One region of the Mesorhizobium sp. M1E.F.Ca.ET.045.02.1.1 genome, then DNA from elsewhere that is predicted to be linked to it. Evidence: predicted binding sites of a transcription regulator. Region 1 holds the regulator's gene; the other holds the start of a gene.
The links. Region 1 encodes PhoB, which activates phosphate uptake and scavenging genes when phosphate is short. Its sites were predicted from a motif close to TGTCATNNANCTGTCAT; they were not measured.
Positions count from the first base shown of each region.

Region 2: the regulator PhoB is predicted to act here: its motif matches at 5,987-6,003, upstream of EJ070_RS25290 (PhoX family phosphatase).

Region 1 covers NZ_CP034447.1:2,467,748-2,477,999, reverse strand. Annotated here, with positions in the region: gene xylF (D-xylose ABC transporter substrate-binding protein) at 1-4, opposite strand, end outside; gene EJ070_RS12045 (ROK family transcriptional regulator) at 365-1,609, shown strand; gene EJ070_RS12040 (adenylate/guanylate cyclase domain-containing protein) at 1,826-3,547, opposite strand; partial or broken gene EJ070_RS12035 (LysR substrate-binding domain-containing protein) at 3,746-4,127, opposite strand; gene EJ070_RS12030 (medium chain dehydrogenase/reductase family protein) at 4,336-5,367, opposite strand; gene phoB (phosphate regulon transcriptional regulator PhoB) at 5,808-6,497, opposite strand; gene phoU (phosphate signaling complex protein PhoU) at 6,517-7,224, opposite strand; gene pstB (phosphate ABC transporter ATP-binding protein PstB) at 7,245-8,048, opposite strand; gene pstA (phosphate ABC transporter permease PstA) at 8,045-8,896, opposite strand; gene pstC (phosphate ABC transporter permease subunit PstC) at 8,900-9,886, opposite strand; gene pstS (phosphate ABC transporter substrate-binding protein PstS) at 9,953-10,252, opposite strand, start outside.
Region 2 covers NZ_CP034447.1:5,260,000-5,270,251, reverse strand. Annotated here, with positions in the region: gene urtE (urea ABC transporter ATP-binding subunit UrtE) at 1-134, opposite strand, end outside; gene urtD (urea ABC transporter ATP-binding protein UrtD) at 205-951, opposite strand; gene urtC (urea ABC transporter permease subunit UrtC) at 958-2,181, opposite strand; gene urtB (urea ABC transporter permease subunit UrtB) at 2,178-3,794, opposite strand; gene urtA (urea ABC transporter substrate-binding protein) at 3,936-5,246, opposite strand; gene EJ070_RS25295 (hypothetical protein) at 5,554-5,943, shown strand; gene EJ070_RS25290 (PhoX family phosphatase) at 6,057-7,970, shown strand; gene EJ070_RS25285 (GMC family oxidoreductase) at 8,137-9,708, opposite strand; gene EJ070_RS25280 (gluconate 2-dehydrogenase subunit 3 family protein) at 9,757-10,252, opposite strand, start outside.

The DNA of each region.
Region 1 (10,252 bases):
TCATGATTTCCTCCCTGCGCCCTTGCGGCGCGACCCAGACTGGCCCGAAGGCCGGCACTGAGGCTCTTTTTTTCGAGCCTCGAAAAAATAGTGGTCCAACGCCGAAGCGCTGTCAACAGCGATTCTGATGGTTTTTGACGTGTCGTGAACTTTTTTTCGAGACCCGCAATAAATAATGACAGCCTCCGCCGCTTCTGCCACTATCCCGGAACAGTTTCGGAAGAAGAGCAGAACCGCTTCCACCGGACTGAACAACAAATCCAGGGCGGTTCGGTGGCTGTATCAAGGAACTGAACCGGTCTGGCGCGTCGCCGACGGCCCATGCATTGTCAAGAGGCCGCGCTGACCGGGGAGGAAGGAAAGAATGTCGGTCGGAATCCGCCACGACGACCTGCGCCGGCGCAACCGCGCCATGGTGCTCTCGGCGGTGCGCCGGGCCGGCCAGCCGTCGCGAACCGAGATCGCCGCGACGACCGGGCTCAGCCACTCGACGATTTCGGCAATCTCCTCGGACCTGATCCAGGAAGGCATCCTGACCGAGGGCAAGCCGAGCGAGACCGCGTCATTGAAGCGTGGACGGCCGCAGGTCGGCCTCGCCCTCAATCCCGAAGCGGCCGCCGTGGTGACGGTGGTGCTGTCGCTGAATTTCCTCTCCGTCGCCGTCATCGACTATGCCGGTCAGGTCATTGCCGAGGAACAGCGGCGCCTCGACACGCTGACCATGCCGCGCGACGAGCTGATCGGCGAATGCATGGCGATCGTCAGGCGCCGCCTGGAGGACCCCGACCTCGATGTCGGCAGCGTTGCGCGCATCGCCATGGGCATTCAGGGCATCACCGATTCCCATGCCCGCGCCATGCTGTGGTCGCCGATCACGCCACTGACCGACATTCCTTTCGCCGACATCCTGGAGCATGAATTCGGCATTCCGGCCACCATGGAGAACGACTGCAACATGATGGCGGTGGCGCTGCAGTGGCGCGACCCCGACCGCTACCACGACAATTTCATCGCCATCCTGCTCTCGCACGGCATCGGCATGGGTCTTGTGCTGAAGGGCGAGCTGTTCACCGGCACGCATTCTTCCGGAGGCGAGTTCGGCCACATGATTCACCGCCCGGGCGGCGCGCTCTGCCGTTGCGGACGCCGCGGCTGCGTCGAGGCCTATGCCGGCAACTACGCCATCTGGCGCAATGCCAAAGGGATGAGCGAGGACTCCGAGCCGGTCGATGTCAGCGATGCCGACATGCGGGCGCTTGCCGCCAAGGCGCGCGAGAAGGACGGCCCGGAACGCGAGGCCTATCGCAGGGCGGGCGAGGCGCTGGGCTTCGGCCTCGGCAACCTGTTCGCGCTGATCGACCCGGCGCCGGTCGCCGTGGTCGGCGTCAGCGCCGCGGCTTTCGACCTGATAGAGCCGGCGCTGCGCGAGGCCATTGCTCAGACCGCTGGCGGCCAGCACTCCAAATCGATCTCCTTCGACACCGAGCCGAACGAATTGCCGCTCATCCGCGAAGGCTGCGCCATGCGCGCGCTGACCTTCGTCGACCAGGAGATCTTTGCGCCGGGCGTGCAGGCGAGGTCCGGCGCAACCGGGAAAAACGTCGCCTGACGATGGGGTGAAACCAATCATCTCTAAGCGACCGAATTTCCGACCCAATTGGGAACGTTGGCCTCCGACCGCTGTGCGCCAGAAACGGTCATTCGCACGGGCACCTAAAGCATGTCTCCCGAAAGTGGTAACCGGTTTCGGGACAAAGACATGCGTAAAATCAAAAACCTAAAGCGTACGGAGCGAATCTGAATGATCGCGACGCGCTTTAGCGAGTCATTCGGGTAGACCCGCCATTAGATAGCCATCAACGAAATGCTGGCGATCCGCGTCGCGGCGGAACGGCTGCGTGCTCGCCCATTGCCGAGCGGAAAAATGCGGGTTGGCGGCGAGGAATTGTCGTGCTTCCTCCTTGGCCTCTTCGATCCGACCAAGCTGTGCAAGGGCGGCAGCCAAAATCCGCCGCGACCCTGTCCGGTAGGTTGTTTCATGCCGAAGGGTGTCGACCGCATCCTCGTAGCGGCGCGCAGCATATTCTACGTACCCGCGCAGCCAATAGCATCGTCCGGGTGGGTAAGGATCCAGCCGGAAGGCATTTTGAATGCACTCGATCCCCTCGACGGCGTTACCCAGATGCGCTTTCGATTCGCCCAGGAAGATCCAAGTGTCGGCGTGGTTGGGATCGATCCTCAACGCTGTCGCAAATTCCGCCGCTGCCTCATCCGCCCTAAAGTCGAATTGCAAAACATAACCCAGGATTGAATGCGCGCCTGCGTTCCCTGGATCGAGCGATACCGCGCGCTCGGCCTCAGCCCGCCCGAGTGAACGGTACTCCTCAGGCTCTCCCCAGAACATCCAACCAAGCAGGTGCGACATCGCGAGCCAGGCATGCGCCTCCGCGAAGCCTGGATCCAGCTGGATCGCTCTTTCGAGGAGCGGACGTGCGGTCTTGTTCGCCTCTTGCGACTGGGTCACCAGCGACCGCCCGCGCACCAGAAGCTCGTAAGCTTCGAAATTCGACGTCCTCTGCCGGGGCAGCGAGCAGGCGGAAGGAAACGAGCCGGAGAGTGCACCAACGATCTTACCGACAACCTCGTCCTGCAAGGCGAAGACATCGGCAAGTTCGCCGTCGAAGCGGTCGGCCCAGATATGCGTATTCTCGCGCGCGTCGATAAGCTGTGCGTTGATCCGCACGCGCGCCGCCGCTTTCTGCACACTGCCTTCGACAACATATCGGACGCCGAGATCCCTCGCGATCGATCGGACATCGACCGACCTTCCCTTGTAGACAAACGAGGAGTTGCGAGCGATCACAAGAAGGCCGGGGACCTTTGCCAGGTCCGTGATCAGGTCTTCAGCCAATCCCTCGGCGAAGAACTCCTGCTCCGGATCGCTGCTCATGTTGGCGAAAGGCAAGACGGCGACGGCCGCCCTGTCGGGCAATTCCAGCGATACCGGTCGACCGGCCGAAGAGGCTCTGACAGACTGCAAGTTTACGCGATAGCAGTATATCGGCTCGGCTATATTCTTCACCCGCTGGCCGCCCATGGGTTCGAACTCAAACGCCAGCTTCTTCTCGACCTCCTTGGACACCTTCTCTGAAACGCAGACGCCGCCGGGATCAGCGAGCTGCTGCAGGCGAGCGGCGACATTGACACCCTCGCCGTAGCGATCGTCCCCTTCGACGATCACTTCTCCCAGATTGATCCCGAGGCGGACCTCGAAGCGCTCGCTTTCGGGGACACTTGCGTTGCGCTCCACCATGCCGCGTTGAAGGGTTACCGCGCACTCGACAGCATCGACTGCACTGCCGAATTCAGCCAGCAAACCGTCGCCCATCAGTTTGAAGATGCGCCCGTGATGCTTGCTGATCTCCGGCTGGAACAGCTCCTTACGGCTGGCCCTAAGCCGCTCGAAGGTCCCTCCCTCGTCCGCCTCCATCAGGGCCGAGTAAGCTACGACGTCGGCGGCAAGAATGGCCGCAAGCTTGCGTTCCATAGCACCACGGTGTGTGCTTCATGGCCAAGGGTGTCGCGCCAAATGCGCTCCACTCCGGCGATGCGATCACCGAACTCTAGCACGGCTGGAGCTTCCGGGCTAATCCGCAGTCCGCTTGAATGACCACTTAGGGTCAACGGCTGACCTTTGATCGGCGCCGCCAAGCTCACGCCCCGCCAGCGCCGCCAAGTCAACCCCCAGAACCGTCTGGTCCAGTCCACGGATGATCTTGGCCAATTCCATGCATTCGTCCTGCCGCACCTTGTTCTTCCGCCAGGCCATGCAGATCATGCGCTGCGGCATCGGCTCCCTGGAATGGCACGATCCTCAAGTCCGGCATGACGCTGGCGGCGCTTGCCGCCATTTCCGGAACCAGCGTCACGCCCAGCCCATGCGCCACCATCTGCAAAAGGATCGTCAGGCTGGTCGCGCCGTAGCTTGCCATCGCCACCGGCCGCACGCTGCCGCAGACCGCCAGCGCCTGCTCGCGCAGGCAGTGGCCTTCCTCGAGAAGCATCAGCCGCTCCAGCGCCGGGCTTTCCGGCGGCACCGGCGGCGAGGCGAAGGCTGGATCGCCGGCCGATGACGGTGACCGACAAGCCGCAGAAGTTCTTGATGCGCCAGGCGATGGTCGAAGAACTGGGGCTGGTGGCGCAGAAGACGGCGTGACGGGGTGTCTGCTTAGCGCAGCGCCATAGGCAGTCATTGAAACGATCAAAGCCGACGCCGGAGGCGACTTGCGTTTCAAAGGCTCTGCTCTGGCTCGGCGATCCTTGTCGGGTGGCCAGTCAATTGCAGATCAACACGAGCTTGCCCTTGACACCTCCCTGACCGAGCAGCTCCTGGGCGCGACGAGCCTCAATCAATGGCATCCGGTCGGCCACCATCGGCTTGATCTTCCCGTCGCGAAGCAGATCGAGCAAGACGCCGAGATCTTCGCGGAACCAAGCGAGCTTCCACCGTTTCAGATATTGTATGCTGTAGGGGAGTATGCGTCGTCGGCCTGGTGAAACGAAAGCGCGGACCGCGTACCACGCAGGTCGCAATATCCCGCGAAGACGGTAACGCAAGCCCCCTGCCAGTTGGCCCTTCTGCAGAAATGAAGTGAAGCCATAGGCTATGACGCGGCCACCAGGCCTCAGAGTACGAAACGAACGCCAGACATTGGCTTCGCCGACCCCATCGAAGACGACATCCACGCCGTCGTTTGTCAGACGATGAATCTCTTCGACAAAGTCAACTCGCTCGTAGTCGATCGGCGTGGCCCCGAGATCGGATACGATCTGATGGGCTGCAAGAGATGCAGTCCCATACATCTCCAGACCTGCCAGGCGGCCAAGTTGCAGCAGAGCCGTGCCGACTCCGCCGGCGGCGCCATGAATGAGGACCCGTTGACCCGGAGAGGCATGCCCAAGGCGATGCATCATCTGATAGGCCGTAACGTAGTTCAGCACGAGGCTGACTGCCTCGGCGGGATCGACACCAGTTGGAACCAGAGTGAGTTCATCTGCCGGCAGGCAAATGAACTGGGCGTAACCACCATGAATGGGAAGCGCCGCAACCATTTTACCAATCATGGCATGGGACACTCCCTCTCCGGCCTCATCGACGATGCCGACAATGTCCCATCCTGGCGTGAATGGCAGGGTCGTTTTCTCGGGATGAATCCCCTCCCGCATCAATAGCTCTGCGAAGGAGACGCCGGCGGCGATTGTTTGCACACGCAGTTCACCTGATGCCGGATGGGGCGCGTCCTCCTCCACGATCTCCAGAACTTCAGGTCCGCCATGGTGGCGAACAACGACGCGCAGAGACTTCATGGCAACCTCGGTCCAAATTGGACTCCTCCACTGAGGCAAACTCTAGTGGAAAGGTAGCGCGCGCTGGGATGGAGCGACTTGCTCCAGATCAACCCCACGAGAAGATCGGTCGCCACCCAACAAACAACTGCTCATTTGAGCAGAATGACATTGGGACGCAGCCGCGACAGCAGTTGGAATGGCCTCACATCAGCTGCCGTTGGGGGTGAGCGGAAACGAACGACAGGTTTGGGTCAGAAGCCGACATTGCCTGTGGCCCCTTCGCGGCCATCGGCAACCGCCTGCTATTGAGTTCTGCCCCTGAAACATGATTTCGATCCATCGGGAGGGCGGGACTCCAGAGCAATTCCAGGAAAAGTGTGAAGCGCGGTTTCCGTCCGCAATTGCGTGAAAACAAAGAGATGGAGTGGCTCGCCGTTTCCGTGAAACGGTGAACCGCCCTAGTCTTCCCTGATCGCGTAGCCCGCACCGCGGATGGTGCGGATGACGTCGGGCATGCGGCCATTGTTGACCGCCTTGCGCAGGCGTCCGACATGCACGTCCACCGTGCGCTCGTCGATATAGATCGTCTCGCCCCAGACATTGTCGAGCAGCTGGCTGCGCGAGAACACGCGGCCGGGATGCCGCATCATGAATTCGAGCAGCCGGAACTCGGTCGGGCCGAGCCTGATCTCGCTCTTCTTGCGGTAGACGCGGTGCGATTCACGGTCGAGCACGATGTCGCCGACCTTGAGCACGCTGGACAGCACCTCCGGCTTGGCGCGGCGCAGCAGCGCCTTGATCCTGGCCATGAATTCCGGCGTCGAGAACGGCTTGACCAGATAATCGTCGGCGCCCGTCGAGAGGCCGCGCACTCTGTCGCTCTCCTCGCCGCGCGCGGTCAGCATGATGATCGGCAGCCGTTCGGTCTCTGGCCGCATCCTCAGGCGCCGGCAGAGCTCGATGCCGGAAACCGCCGGCACCATCCAGTCGAGCACGAGCAGGTCGGGCACGTTTTCCTGCAGGCGGATCTCGGCCTCGTCGCCGCGTGTCACCACCTCGACCTGATAGCCTTCGGATTCGAGGTTGTAGCGGAGCAGCACCCCCAGCGGCTCCTCGTCCTCCACCACCATGATGCGTGGCGCGATCATTCAGCAGGTACCTTCGTTGTCAGGCCGCCGGCGCCGGCATCGCCGTCTCGTCCTGCTTCGGACGGTTCGCGGGCAATTGCGTGCCGGTCAGCACATAGTAGGCGTTCTCGGCGATGTTGGTCACATGGTCGCCGATGCGCTCAAGATTCTTGGCGCAGAACAATAAATGCGTGCAGGCCGTGATGTTGCGCGGATCCTCCATCATGTAGGTCAGGAGCTCGCGGAAGACGGAGGTGTATTTGACGTCGACGCGCTCGTCGTCGTTCCTGAGCTTGGCAAGCGCCGTGGCGTCGCCCGCGGTGTACTCCTCGATCACGCCCTGGACCTGGATCAGCACCAGCTGCGCCATCGAGTCGATGGAGTGCGACAGGTCGCGCGGCGCGGCGCTGATGCCGACCGAGCCGACGCGCTTGGCGATGTTCTTGGCGAGGTCGCCGATGCGCTCGAGGTCGCCGGCCATGCGGATCGCGCCGACCACGCTGCGCAGGTCGTCGGCCATGGGTTGCCGTTTGGCGATGAGCGTGATGGCGCGGTCGTCGAGCTCGCGCTGGCGCGCATCCATGATGGCGTCGTCGGAGACGACGCGCTGCGCCATCGCGTTGTCGGAATTGAGCAGAGCCTTGGTCGAAGCGCCGACCATGGAGCCGGCGAGATCGCCCATGTCGATGATGAGCTGGCTGATCTGCCTCAGATCCTCGTCGAAGGAAGCGACGGTGTGTTCGGCCATGATGGTATCCTCGTATGAACTCAGCCGAAGCGGCCGGTGATGTAGTCCTGCGTGCGCTTCTCGCGGGGCGAGGTGAAGATCTTCTCGGTCCGGTCGAACTCGACCAGCTCGCCGAGATACATGAACGCCGTCTGCCGCGACACGCGCGCCGCCTGCTGCATGTTGTGGGTGACGATCACGATCGTGTAGTCGGCCTGCAATTCGTCGATCAGTTCCTCGATCTTGGCCGTCGACAGCGGATCGAGCGCCGAGCACGGTTCGTCTAGCAGGATGACTTCCGGCTTCACCGCCACAGTGCGGGCGATGCAAAGCCGCTGCTGCTGACCGCCGGAAAGGCTCTGGCCGCTGGCGTTGAGCTTGTCCTTGACCTCGCTCCACAGCGCCGCGCGCTTCAGTGCCTGCTCGACGCGGTTGTCCATCTCGGTCTTGCTGATCTTCTCATACAGCCTGACGCCGAAGGCGATGTTCTCGTAAATCGACATCGGGAACGGCGTCGGCTTCTGGAACACCATGCCGATCTTGGTCCTGAGCAGGTTGAGGTCCTGCGAACGGTCGAGGATGTTCTTGCCGTCGAGCAGCACCTGGCCTTCGGCGTTCTGCTTCGGATAGAGCTCGTAGATGCGGTTCAGCACGCGCAGCAGCGTCGACTTCCCGCAACCCGACGGGCCGATGAAGGCGGTGACGCTGCGTTCGGGCAAGGACAGGTTGATGTCCTTCAGCGCCTTCGACTGGCCATAGTAGAAGTTGAGGTTCTTGACCTCGATCTTGGCCTTCTCGACGACGGTGTCGGCTACGTTCAGGTCGGTGGACAACATCGGTTTCATCTGTCCTCTCTGCGTCCGGTAAGGCTGCGGGCGAAGATGCTCAGCCCGAGAACCGTCAGGGTGATTATGAGTGCGCCCGTCCAGGCCAGTTGCTGCCACTCCTCATAGGGGCTCAGCGCGAACTGGAAGATGGTCACCGGCAGGCTGGCCATCGGCGCATTGAGATTGCTCGACCAGAACTGGTTGTTGAGCGCGGTGAAGAGCAGCGGCGCCGTCTCGCCGGAAATGCGGGCGATCGCCAGCAGGATGCCGGTGACGATGCCGGAAAGCGCCGCGCGATAGGCGACCGAGCGGATCACCACCCAGCGCGGCGCGCCGATGGCAGTGCCGGCTTCGCGCAGAGCGTTGGGCACAAGGTTGAGCATGTCCTCGGTGGTGCGCACCACGACGGGGATCACCAGGATGGACAGCGCGACCGCGCCGGCGATCGCCGAGAAGTGGCCCATCGGCCGCACCAGCAGCTCATAGACGAACAGGCCGACGATGATCGACGGCGCCGACAAGAGGATGTCGTTGATGAAGCGCACCACCGTGGTCAGCCGCGAGAAGCGCCCGTACTCGGCCATATAGGTTCCGGCGAGCACGCCGATCGGCGTGCCGACGATGATGCCGATGATGGTCATCACGATGCTGCCGTAGATGGCGTTGAGCAGGCCGCCGGCGTCGCCGGGCGGCGGCGTCATTTCGGTGAACACGGCCAGCGAGACGCCGGAGAGCCCCTTGTAGAGCAGCGCGCCGAGGATCAGCGCCAGCCAGGCGAGGCCGATTCCGGCAGCGATGACGCACAGCGCCATCATCACGGCGTTCTTGCGCTTGCGGCTTCGGTAGAGCGACGTGGCGGTCGACATCGGTCAGGCTCCCGTGCGGCTATCGATGCGCAACAGCATGTAGCGTGCGAGCGCGAGGATGATGAAGGTGATGATGAACAGGATCAGGCCGAGCGCCACCAGCGAGGAGGTGTAAAGCGCGCCGTCGGCCTCGGTGAATTCGTTGGCGATGGTCGCCGAGATCGTCGTGCCCGGCGCGAATAGCGAGGCGCTGATGCGGTGCGCATTGCCGATCACGAAGGTGACGGCCATCGTCTCGCCGAGCGCGCGGCCGAGACCGAGCATGACGCCGCCCATGATGCCGACGCGGGTATAGGGGATGACCACGCGCCGGGTCACCTCCCAGGTCGTGCAGCCTATGCCGCAGGCCGATTCCTTCAGCACCGCCGGCACCGTGTCGAACACGTCCTTGGTGATCGAGGTGATGAAGGGCAGCACCATGATGGCGAGGATCAACGACGACGTGAGCAGGCCGATGCCGTAGGGCGGACCGGCGAACAAGCTGGAGAGGCCCGGTATGCCGTGGAAAAGACTGATGATGAAGGGCTGCACCGTCGTCTGCAGGAACGGCGCGAAGACGAACAGGCCCCAGATGCCGTAGATGATCGAGGGGATGCCGGCGAGCAGCTCGACCGCAATGCCGATCGGGCGCCGGAGCGGCCGCGGGCAGAGCTCGGTCAGGAAGACGGCGATGCCGATGCCGATCGGCACGGCGATGATGATGGCGATGGCCGAAGTGACTATGGTGCCGTAGATCGGGGCCAGCGCGCCGAAGTTCTCGGTGACCGGATTCCAGGATTCGGTCGTCAGGAAGGATACGCCGAACTTCGACAGCGCCTCCCACGAGCCGGCGATCAGCGAGATGGCGACCCCGCCAAGCAGCACCAGCACGAGGATGGCGGAAGCGCGCGTGGCCGCCCGGAAGGCCATGTCGGTGAAGGCGAAGCGGCGCACCGTCGCTTCTCTGGTCCGCATGGCGGACGACGTCACGGCTTCGGAAACGGCAGTCATTTAGCCCCTCGCATTTCGGAAGAGAGACAGGAGGGCGCCGCAAGCGCCCTCCTCATTCCGTAAGAATTACATGCCGGAGAAGATCGGCTTGCCGTTGCTGTCGACGATATCCTTGCCCCACATATCCTCGACGCTCTTCACGACCGCGTCGGGCATCGGAACATAGTCGAGCTCGGCAGCCATGTCGTCGCCCTTGGCGTAGGACCAGGCGAAGAACTTGAGCGCTTCGCCGGTGGCCGCTGCATCGTCGGGCTTCTTGTAGACGAGGATCCAGGTGGCGGAGGTCATCGGCCAGGATTCGGCGCCAGCCTGGTTGGCCAGGATGACGCCGTAGCCCGGCTGCGAGCTCCAGTCGGCATTGGCCGC
Region 2 (10,252 bases), 2.8 Mb from region 1:
CTCATCAAACTTGTCTTGCCGACGCCGTTGCGGCCGAGCACGCAGGTGATCTTGCCGGCGCCGGCCTTCAGCGAAACGCCGCGCAGCGCCTGCGCGGCGCCATAGTGGAGCGTGGCATTGGAGACTTCGAGCATGGTCAGCCCCTTCTCCAACGCCGGAGGAAAGCGAAATCGAAACGGTGGAACGGAACCCGCCAGATCATGCTCATCGCCCCAAATAGACTTCGACGACGCGCTCGTCGGCCGAGATGAAATCGAGCGTGCCTTCGGACAGCACCGAGCCCTCGTGCAGGCAGGTGACCTTGACGCCGAGCTCGCGCACGAAATGCATGTCGTGCTCGACGACGATCACCGAATGGTCCCGCGCGATGTCCTTGAGCAGGCGCGCGGTTTCCTCGGTTTCGGCATCCGTCATGCCGGCGACCGGCTCGTCGACAAGCAAAAGCTTCGGGTCCTGCGCCAAGAGCATGCCGATCTCCAGCCATTGCTTCTGGCCATGGCTGAGATTGGCGGCGAGCTCGTCGCGCTTGTCGCCGAGACGGATGATGCCGAGGATGTCGTCGATGCGCCGTGCCTCGGCGGCCGAGCGGCGATGGAAGAGCGCCGGGAAGATCGAGCGCGGCCCTTTCAGCGCCAGCATCAGATTGTCCTCGACGCTGTGGCTCTCGAAAACGGTCGGCTTCTGGAATTTGCGGCCGATGCCCATCATGGCGATCTCGGCCTCGTCGTGGCGGGTCAGATCGACCTGGCCGTCGAAGAAGACCTCGCCCTCGTCCGGCCGCGTCTTGCCGGTGACGATGTCCATCATCGTCGTCTTGCCGGCCCCGTTGGGTCCGATGATCGCGCGCATCTCGCCCTTGTCGAGCACCAGCGACAGACTGTTGATGGCGCGAAAACCGTCGAAGGAGACCGACACGCCGTCGAGATAGAGGATGGTGTTCGACTTGCTCATGATCGCTCACTCCGCCGGCTGCGGCTCTGGGTCGGAAGCCGACCAGGCGCCCGGGGTTCTCGCCGCCGAGCGCACGATCTTCGGCCGCGGTTCCTGCGCATCGGCGCCAGCTTCGGCGGCGAGCGAGGCCGCGCGCAGCGCCTTGGCCTTGCCGCGCCAACTGTCCCACATGCCAACGATGCCCTTGGGCAGGAACAGCGTGACGGCGACGAACAGGCCACCCAGCGCGAACAGCCAGAATTCCGGCAGCACGCCGGTGAACCAGGATTTGCCGGCGTTGACGAGCAGCGCGCCGATGATCGGGCCGACGATCGTGCCGCGTCCGCCGACCGCGGTCCAGATCACCACCTCGATCGAATTGGACGGCTCGAATTCGCCGGGATTGATGATGCCGACCTGCGGCACGTAGAGCGCGCCGGCAAGGCCGGCCATGATCGCCGAGACGGTGAAGGCGAACAGTTTGACGTCCTCCGCCCGCCAGCCGAGGAAGCGGGTGCGGCTTTCGGCGTCGCGCACCGCCATCAGGAGCTTGCCGTATTTGGATCGCACGATCGCCGCAGTGACGAAGACGGCCAGCGCCAGCGTCACGGCGCTGGCAGCAAACAGCGCCGAGCGCGTCGCGTCGGCCTGCACGTTGAAACCGAGAATGTCCTTGAAGTCGGTCAGCCCGTTGTTGCCGCCGAAACCCATGTCGTTGCGGAAGAAGGCCAAAAGCAGCGCATAGGTCATCGCCTGGGTGATGATCGACAGATAGACGCCGGTGACGCGGCTGCGGAAGGCGAACCAGCCGAAGACGAAGGCGAGCAGGCCTGGCACGGCCAGCACCATCGTTGCCGCGAACCAGAAATGGTCGAAGCCGTACCAGAACCAGGGCAGCTCCTTGTAGTTCAGGAACACCATGAAGTCCGGCAGGATCGGGTTGCCGTAGACGCCGCGCGAGCCGATCTGTCGCATCAGATACATGCCCATCGCATAGCCGCCGAGCGCGAAAAAGGCGCCGTGGCCGAGCGAGAGGATGCCGCAATAGCCCCAGACGAGATCGAGCGCGAGCGCCAGCAGCGCATAGCAGAGATACTTGCCGAGCAGCGCCACGATATAGGGCGGCACATAGAGAGCGCTCGCCGGCGAGACCGCGAGGTTGAGCAGCGGCACGACGATGGCAGCCGCCAGCAGGACGAAAATGGTGACCGCGATGCGCCGGTCGGCGCCGAAGAGGCGCTGCGCGATCATGCTTCCACCGCCCTGCCCTTCAGCGCGAACAGGCCGCGCGGGCGCTTCTGGATGAACAGGATGATCAATACCAGCACGACGATCTTACCGAGCACCGCGCCGGCATAGGGCTCGAGGAACTTGTTGACGATGCCGAGCGAGAAGGCGCCGACCAGCGTGCCCCAGAGATTGCCGACGCCGCCGAAGACGACGACCATGAAACTGTCGATGATGTAGCCGCGGCCGAGATTGGGCGAGACATTGTCGATCTGGCTGAGCGCCACGCCGGCGATGCCTGCGATGCCGGAGCCGAGCGCGAAGGTCAGCGCGTCGACCCATGGCGTCCTGATGCCCATGGAGGCCGCCATGCGGCGGTTGGCGGTGACGGCGCGCATCTGCAGGCCCCAGGGCGTGCGCTTCATGACGTAGAGCAGTACCGCGAAAACCAGGAGCGCGAACACCAGAATCCACAGCCTGTTCCAGGTGATGGCGAGTTGCCCGATGTCGAACGAGCCCGACATCCAGGACGGATTGCCGACCTCCTGGTTGGTCGGCCCGAAGATGGTGCGCACGGCCTGCTGCAGGATCAGCGAGACGCCCCAGGTGGCCAAAAGCGTCTCCAGCGGACGGCCGTAGAGGAAACGGATGATGCCGCGCTCGATGGCAAGCCCGACCAGCGCCGCGACAAGGAAGGCAAGCGGCAGCGCGATGACCAGCGACCAGTCGAATATGCTTGGGAACGACGTGCGGATGACGTGCTGGACGACGAAGGTGGTGTAGGCGCCAAGCATCACCATCTCGCCATGCGCCATGTTGATGACGCCCATGACGCCGAAGGTGATGGCGAGGCCGATCGCGGCCAGCAGCAGCACCGATCCGAGCGAGATGCCGTACCAGATGTTCTGGCCGGCATCCCACAGCGCCAGCGTCGAATTGATGCGGCCGATGGCGCCGGCTGCCGCATCCTTGACCGCGCCTTGTGAATTGGCTTCGACCGAAGTCAGCAATGAAAGCGCGTCGCGATCGCCACGCGCCGCGATGAGCGAGATGGCCGCGAGCTTGTCGGCTTCGGGCTTGTCGGAAACCAGAACCGTCGCCGCGCGCGCCTGTTCGAACATGGCCTTGACGGCCGGCTCGGTCTCGGCGGCGATCGCGGCATCGAGCGGCTCGATATTCGCCGCATCGGGCGTCTTGAACATGGTCGTCGCGGCGGCGAGCCGCACGCCCGCGTCCTTGGCGCGCAGCGTCAGCGTGCCCAGGGCATCGCGGATCGTCCGGCGAAGGCCGTTGTTGACCTTGATCTTGGTGAGGTCGGTCTTGGCGGCGTCGGCCGCCTTCTTGCCGCTCAGCGGATCGAGCAACTCCACGCCGCCCGCGCCGTCCTTGCCGACGAAGACCTGGGAGTCGCCCTTGCGGATATAAAGTTCGCCGTCGGCCAGCGCCGAAAGTGGTCGTTCGACCGCCGGATCGCCGCTCGCGGCCAGCTCGCGCACCACCGCCTCGGTGGCCGAGAAGTTGGTGGCTGTCGCGAATTTGGCGATGATTGCGCGGAGATCGGCTTCGGCCGCGCTCGACGGCAACAGACTTGCCATCGTCAGCAACAGCAACAGCCCAATCGCGCGCAGCAGGATCATCGTCTTCCAGCGGTCCTCAAGGGTTTTGAAGGTTTGCCTGGGCGGGCCGGAGGATTGGCCCGCCCAGGCCGCGGTCTCGGATCGTGGGGCCACTCCGCGATCCGAGAGACCTGGGGTCATGGACCAAGGTCCGGACCGGGATCAGTTGGTGCCCTTGCCGCCGCACTTGCCGGTGGCGACGTTGAAATTGCCGCAGGACAGAGGCGCGCGCCAATCGGAGATCAGGTCCTTGGAATCCGGCAGATAGTCGGACCATTCGTCGCCCATCACGAGGCCGGGAGTTTGCGAGACGGTCTCGAACTGGCCATCGGCCTGGATTTCGCCAATCAGCACCGGCTTGGTGATGTGGTGGTTGGGCATCATCGTCGAATAGCCGCCGGTCAGGTTCGGAACCGACACGCCGACCATGGCGTCGATCACCTTGTCCGGATCGGTGGTGCCGGCCTTCTCGACCGCCTTCACCCACATGTTGAAGCCGATATAGTGGGCCTCCATCGGGTCATTGGTGGTGCGCTTGTCGTTCTTGATGAACTTGTGCCAGTCGTCGATGAACTTCTTGTTCTCGGGCGTGTCGATACTCTCGAAATAATTCCAGGCGGCGAGGTGGCCGACGAGCGGCCCGGTATCGAGACCGGCCAGTTCTTCCTCGCCGACCGAGAAGGCCATGACCGGGATGTCCTCGGCCTTGATGCCCTGGTTGCCCAGTTCCTTGTAGAAGGGCACGTTGGCGTCGCCGTTGACGGTCGACACGACCGCCGTCTTCTTGCCGGCCGAGCCGAACTTCTTGATCGCCGAGACCTCGGTCTGCCAGTCGGAGAAGCCGAACGGCGTGTAGTTGACCATGATGTCCTCGGCCGGCACGCCCTTCGACTTGAGGTAGGCCTCGAGGATCTTGTTGGTGGTGCGCGGATAGACGTAGTCGGTGCCTTCGAGCACCCAGCGCTTCACCGAGCCGCCATCGGCGCTCATCAGATAGTCGACGGCCGGAATGGCCTGCTGGTTCGGCGCCGCGCCCGTGTAGAAGACGTTGCGCTCGCTCTCCTCGCCCTCATACTGGACCGGATAGAAGAGGATGTTGTCGAGTTCCGAGAACACCGGCAGCACCGACTTGCGCGACACCGAGGTCCAGCAGCCGAACACCGCCGCCACCTTGTCCTTGGAGATCAGCTCGCGCGCCTTTTCGGCGAACAGCGGCCAGTTGGACGCCGGGTCGACGACGACTGCCTCGAGCTTCTTGCCGAGCAGGCCGCCCTTGGCGTTCTGCTCCTCGATCAGCATCAGCATGACGTCCTTCAGCGTCGTTTCCGAAATCGCCATGGTCCCCGACAGCGAATGGAGGATGCCGACCTTGATCGTATCGTCGGCCGCCCTGGCGGGAGCCGACATCGACAGGCCGGCAGCGATCACTCCGGCCGAAAACATTTTTGTTATTGTCGAGAAATTACCCCTCATGTTCCACGCTCCCAAGCTGGTTGTTTTGCATCGCGACAGAGCATTGCAAGCGACGTGCCAAACGCCGGAGCATGGCGAGCTGAGCGGCGATAGATGCGTTTTTACAATTGCTTATCGTATAGCCGTCGAACGGATCGAGTATCCGGGAGGGAAAGGGGATTGAGAAAACTTTGCGCACCTCTGCCTAGATTTTGCCCAAATGGTAAAAATGCCTAATCTTTGATCTCAATCCAACACGCGGTAATTCGGCGGCGGTTGCGAGACGATGGCAAAATGGGGCAAGGTCGCCGCGCAAACGAGCGACGTCATGGCCCTACGCATTATCCTGAGCTTCCTGCTTCTCTTATCCGCCGCCGGCGGCGCCCGCGCCGACTTCGCCGACGGCAGGCTGCCGGATGGCGTTTATCACTGCGAGGTCTACCTGCTCGGCATGTTCCTCAACCTCGGCGACATCACCATCAAGGGCAATCTCTACAGCGGCCCGGTCACCTTCGGCAGAATGCCGCAGGCCTACAATTACCAGATGGATGCCAATGGCGAGATCAGTTGGCTCGGTCCGCTCGGCGGCTACACCAGCGGCGGCAACTCTCTCTCCATCACCCAGGCGACGCTGGACGATCCGAACGCCCCTTCCTTCGACATCATCATGAAGCAGCAGGACGGCGCCTTCACCGCTTCGACCTGCACCAGGAGGTGACCGCCGGCGGCGGCCGCGCCTACCATTGCAATATGCCCTCTCATGTCATCCGGATGTTGCCGAGGCGGCTTAGGCAGCGCGGTGTCAAACATCCACCATAAGAGGCAGACACGATGGCCAACTCCCCGTCCTCACCCTCCCCTGTCATCCGCGACGTCATCGCCGCGCGAGTCTCGCGCCGCGAGATCCTCAGAGGCGGCCTTGCCTCCGGCGCGCTGATTGCCGGCGGCAGCTTCGTCGGCTCCTTGTTTGCCGGCGAAACACACGCCGCTGCCGCCCTTTCCACCCTTGGTTTTCCGGAGCTGAAGCGGGTCTACGACAAGAACCACGCCGCCGCCGAAGGCTATGAGACGACCATCGTCGCGCGCTGGGGCGATCCGCTCGCCGCTGGCTTACCCGAATTCGACGGCAACAAGGTCGAGGCCGAGGAGCAGGAAAAGCGCTTCGGCTACAATTGCGACTACATCGCCTTCATGCCGCTGCCCAAGGGTTCGGTGAATTCCGACCACGGCCTGCTCTGCGTCAACAACGAGTACATCTCGCCCAACGTCATGTTCCCCGGCATGACCGAGGACGACGCCGGCAAAACGATGACGAAGGAACAGGTCGATCTCGGCCTCGCGGCCATGGGCCATTCGATCGTCGAGGTGATGCTGAAGGACGGCAAGTGGGCGATCGTCGAGGACAGCCCGCTCAATCGCCGCATCACCGCCAACACCGAGACGGCTGTCTCCGGCCCAGTCGCCGGTCATGCGCTGATGCGGACCTCGGCCGACCCGACAGGCGCCAAGGTGCTCGGCACCAGCTACAATTGCAGCGGCGGCGTCACGCCCTGGGGCACGGTGCTGACCTGTGAGGAGGGCGTTTCCGATCTCTTCGGCGGTGACCCGAAGAAGGCGCCGACCGCCGATATCCTCGACCGCTACGGCTTCGACGGCTCCGACATCTACGGCCGCGGCCGCTTCCACGACCGCTTCGACATCGACAAGGAGCCGAACGAGCCCAACCGCTTCGACTGGGTTGTCGAGATCGACCCCTACGATCCGCGGTCGACGCCGGTCAAGCGCACCGCGCTCGGCCGCATGTCGCATGAGGCCTCGACCGTCGTGCGCAACAAGGACGGCCGCATTGTCGTCTACATGGGCGACGACGACTACTTTGAATACATGTACCGCTTCGTCTCCGCCAAGCCGTACGATCCGGCGAACCCCGCTTCCGGTAACGATCTCCTGGACGACGGCGTTTTGTCGGTGGCGCGGTTTGATGCCGACGGCACGGTGAGCTGGCTGCCGCTGGTCCACGGCCAAGGCAAGCTCACCGCCGAGAATGGTTTTGCCGACCAGGCCGAGGTGCTGCTCAAGACCCGCCTTGCCGCCGACGCGCTCGGCGCGACGCCGATGGACAGGCCGGAGGACATCGAGACCAATCCGGTCACCGGCCGCGTCTATGCCGTCATGACCAAGAACAAGAAGCGCGACGAATCCAAGGTGAACCCGGCCAACACGCGGCCGGAAAACCTCTGGGGCCACATCGTCGAGCTGATCCCGCCCGGCGGCCGCGGTCCCGATGCCGACCACACCGCCGATAAATATGCCTGGGACCTTTTCGTGCTCTGCGGCAACCCCAAGGACGCCAAGGTCGGCGCCACCTTCCACCCCGATACGTCGGACAATGGCTGGTTCGTCTGCCCTGACAACATCACCTTCGATCCGGCCGGCCGGCTGTGGGTGGCGACCGACGGCGCCAACGACTTCGACCTTCCGGACGGCGTCTATGGCGTCGACACCGAGGGCGCGGCGCGCGGCTTGCCGAAACTGCTCTTCACCTGCCCGCATGGCGCCGAGGCGACCGGCCCCTGCTTCACGCCAGACGGCACGACGCTGTTCCTCTCGGTCCAACACCCCTCGGAGGATGCCGAGACGCTCGACAAGGCCGAGACGCTGTGGCCCGACTTCAAGGACGGCCAGCCGCCACGCCCGTCGGTCGTCGCCATCCGCCGCAAGGACGGTCAGCCGGTCGGCGCCTAAGGTTGTCGGGCATTTGCAAAAAAGGGCGCGGAACCCCGATTTGGGTCCCGCGCCAGTAGGCAGTCGGGAGGACGAAAGCAATCCAGGAAAAGTGCGTAGCGGTTTTCCGTCCGGAATTGCTTCAAACAAATAACTGGAGCGGGTCGGCGATGAACGCCGAACCGCTCTAGATGCTTTTCGCCGACATTTGGGTGGCGATGTAGTCGGCCTGTCGGATAGCCAACGAGACGATGGTGAGCGTCGGATTTTCGGCGCCGCCCGTGGTGAACTGGCTCCCGTCCGACACGAACAGGTTCTTGATGTCGTGCGTCTGGCCATGCTTGTTGACGACGCCGTCGGCCGCCTTCTCGCTCATCCGGTTGGTGCCGAGATTATGGGTCGAAGGATAGGGCGGCGTCGGGAAGGTTCGCGTGGCGCCGACAGCAGCATATAGAGCCTGGCCCTGTTTGTAGGCGTGATCACGCATCGCCGTGTCGTTGGCATGGTCGTCGAAATGGACGTCTGCGATCGGCATGCCGTGCTCGTCCTTTTCGTCCTTGTGCAGCGTGATGCGGTTCTCCTCGCGCGGCATGTCCTCGCCGACAATCCACAGCCCCGCCATACGGTCGTAGTGATCGAGCGCGGTCGTGAAGGAGCGGCCCCAGCCGCCCGGATTGAGGAAGGCCGCCATGAACGGCAGGCCGAGCGACAGCGTCTCCATCTCATAGCCGCCGACGAAGCCGCGCGAAGGATCGTGGCGCGCCTCGTCGCGGATGATGCCGGCCATGGTGGTGCCGCGATACATGTGCACCGGCTTGTCGAAGACGGCATAGACCGAGCCGGTCGTGTGGCGCATGTAGTTCTTGCCCACCTGCCCCGATGAATTGGCAAGCCCGTGCGGGAACTTGCTCGATTCGGAGTTGAGCAGCAGCCGCGGGCTTTCGATAGAATTGCCGGCGACGGCGACGATGCGCGCCTTCTGCTCCTGCAGCTTGCCGTCCTTGTCGGCATAGACGACGCCCGTCACCTTGCCCGAGGCATCATGGTTGATCTTGATCGCCATGGAGTTCGGCCGCACCTCGAGATGGCCGGTCGCCTCGCCCTTCGGGATCTCGGTATAGAGCGTCGACCATTTTGCGCCCCACTTGCAGCCCTGGAAGCAGAAGCCCGTCTGCTGGCAGGAATTGCGGTCGTCGCGCTGCACCGAATTGATCGCCATGTTGCCGGTGTGGCATTCCTTGTAGCCGAGCTTGTCGGCGCCGGCCTTGAGCACCTTGAAATTGTTGTTGCCCGGCAGCCGTGGCCAGTTGTTGGTGCCCGTCACGCCCATCTTGGCTTCGGCCTTGGCGTAGTAGGGCTCCATTTCGGCGAGCGTCACCGGCCAGTCGAGAAGGTTCGCGCCCTTGATCTTGCCGTAGGTCGTAAGCGTCTTGAATTCATGCTCCTGGAAGCGCAGCGACGCGCCCGCCCAGTGCGTGGTCGAGCCGCCGACGGACTTGACGATCCAGGCCGGCAGGTTCGGAAAATCCTTCGCCACGCGCCAGTCGCCCGACGTGGTGCGCTTGTCCTTCCAGGCGAGCTGGGTGAAGGAATCCCATTCGTCGTTGATGAAGTCCTCATATTCGTGGCGCGCGCCCGCCTCGAGGATGACGACGTCGATGCCTTTCTGGGCGAGTTCGTTGCCGAGCGTGCCGCCGCCGGCGCCCGAGCCGATGATGACGACCACGCCGTCGTTCTTGAGATCAAATTGTGCTGCCATGGTTTCCTCCCATGAAATCGGTCAAAAGCGGTTCAAGGACAGAGCGGCTCAGAGCCACTCGATGTCGTCGAAGCCGCGCGCGATGTAGCCGCCCTTGGAAAAGGATTCGCCCTCGTAACCGAAGATGGGCCACACCTCCTTCTGGTTGTACAGGCTGACGACCAGGCCGCCGCGCACCGCCTGGAAGAACGGCGTCTTCTCGACCTCCTTCAGCAGCGCGACCCGCTGCTCTTCCCAGCCAAGTGCGCGATAGCCACCCTTGCCGGCCTTCTTGTCGAGATCGGCGACGCCCTTCTCGATCAGCTCCTTGTAGGCCGGATCCTTGGCGGCGGTCTCGTCATGGCCCTTGACGGCGATGGCATAGTATTTGTCCGGTACCTGGTCGTGCGGATAGATGTCGCGCGCCACCTGGATCAGCGTCGCCATCGTCTCGGGCTTCAGCGCCGAGGTTTCCAGGCCCCAGGCATGTTCGGGACTAATGATGGCGGTGCCCGAAATGATGAGCAGCGCACCTGCACCGCCGCGTTTGAGAAGCTCGCGCCGC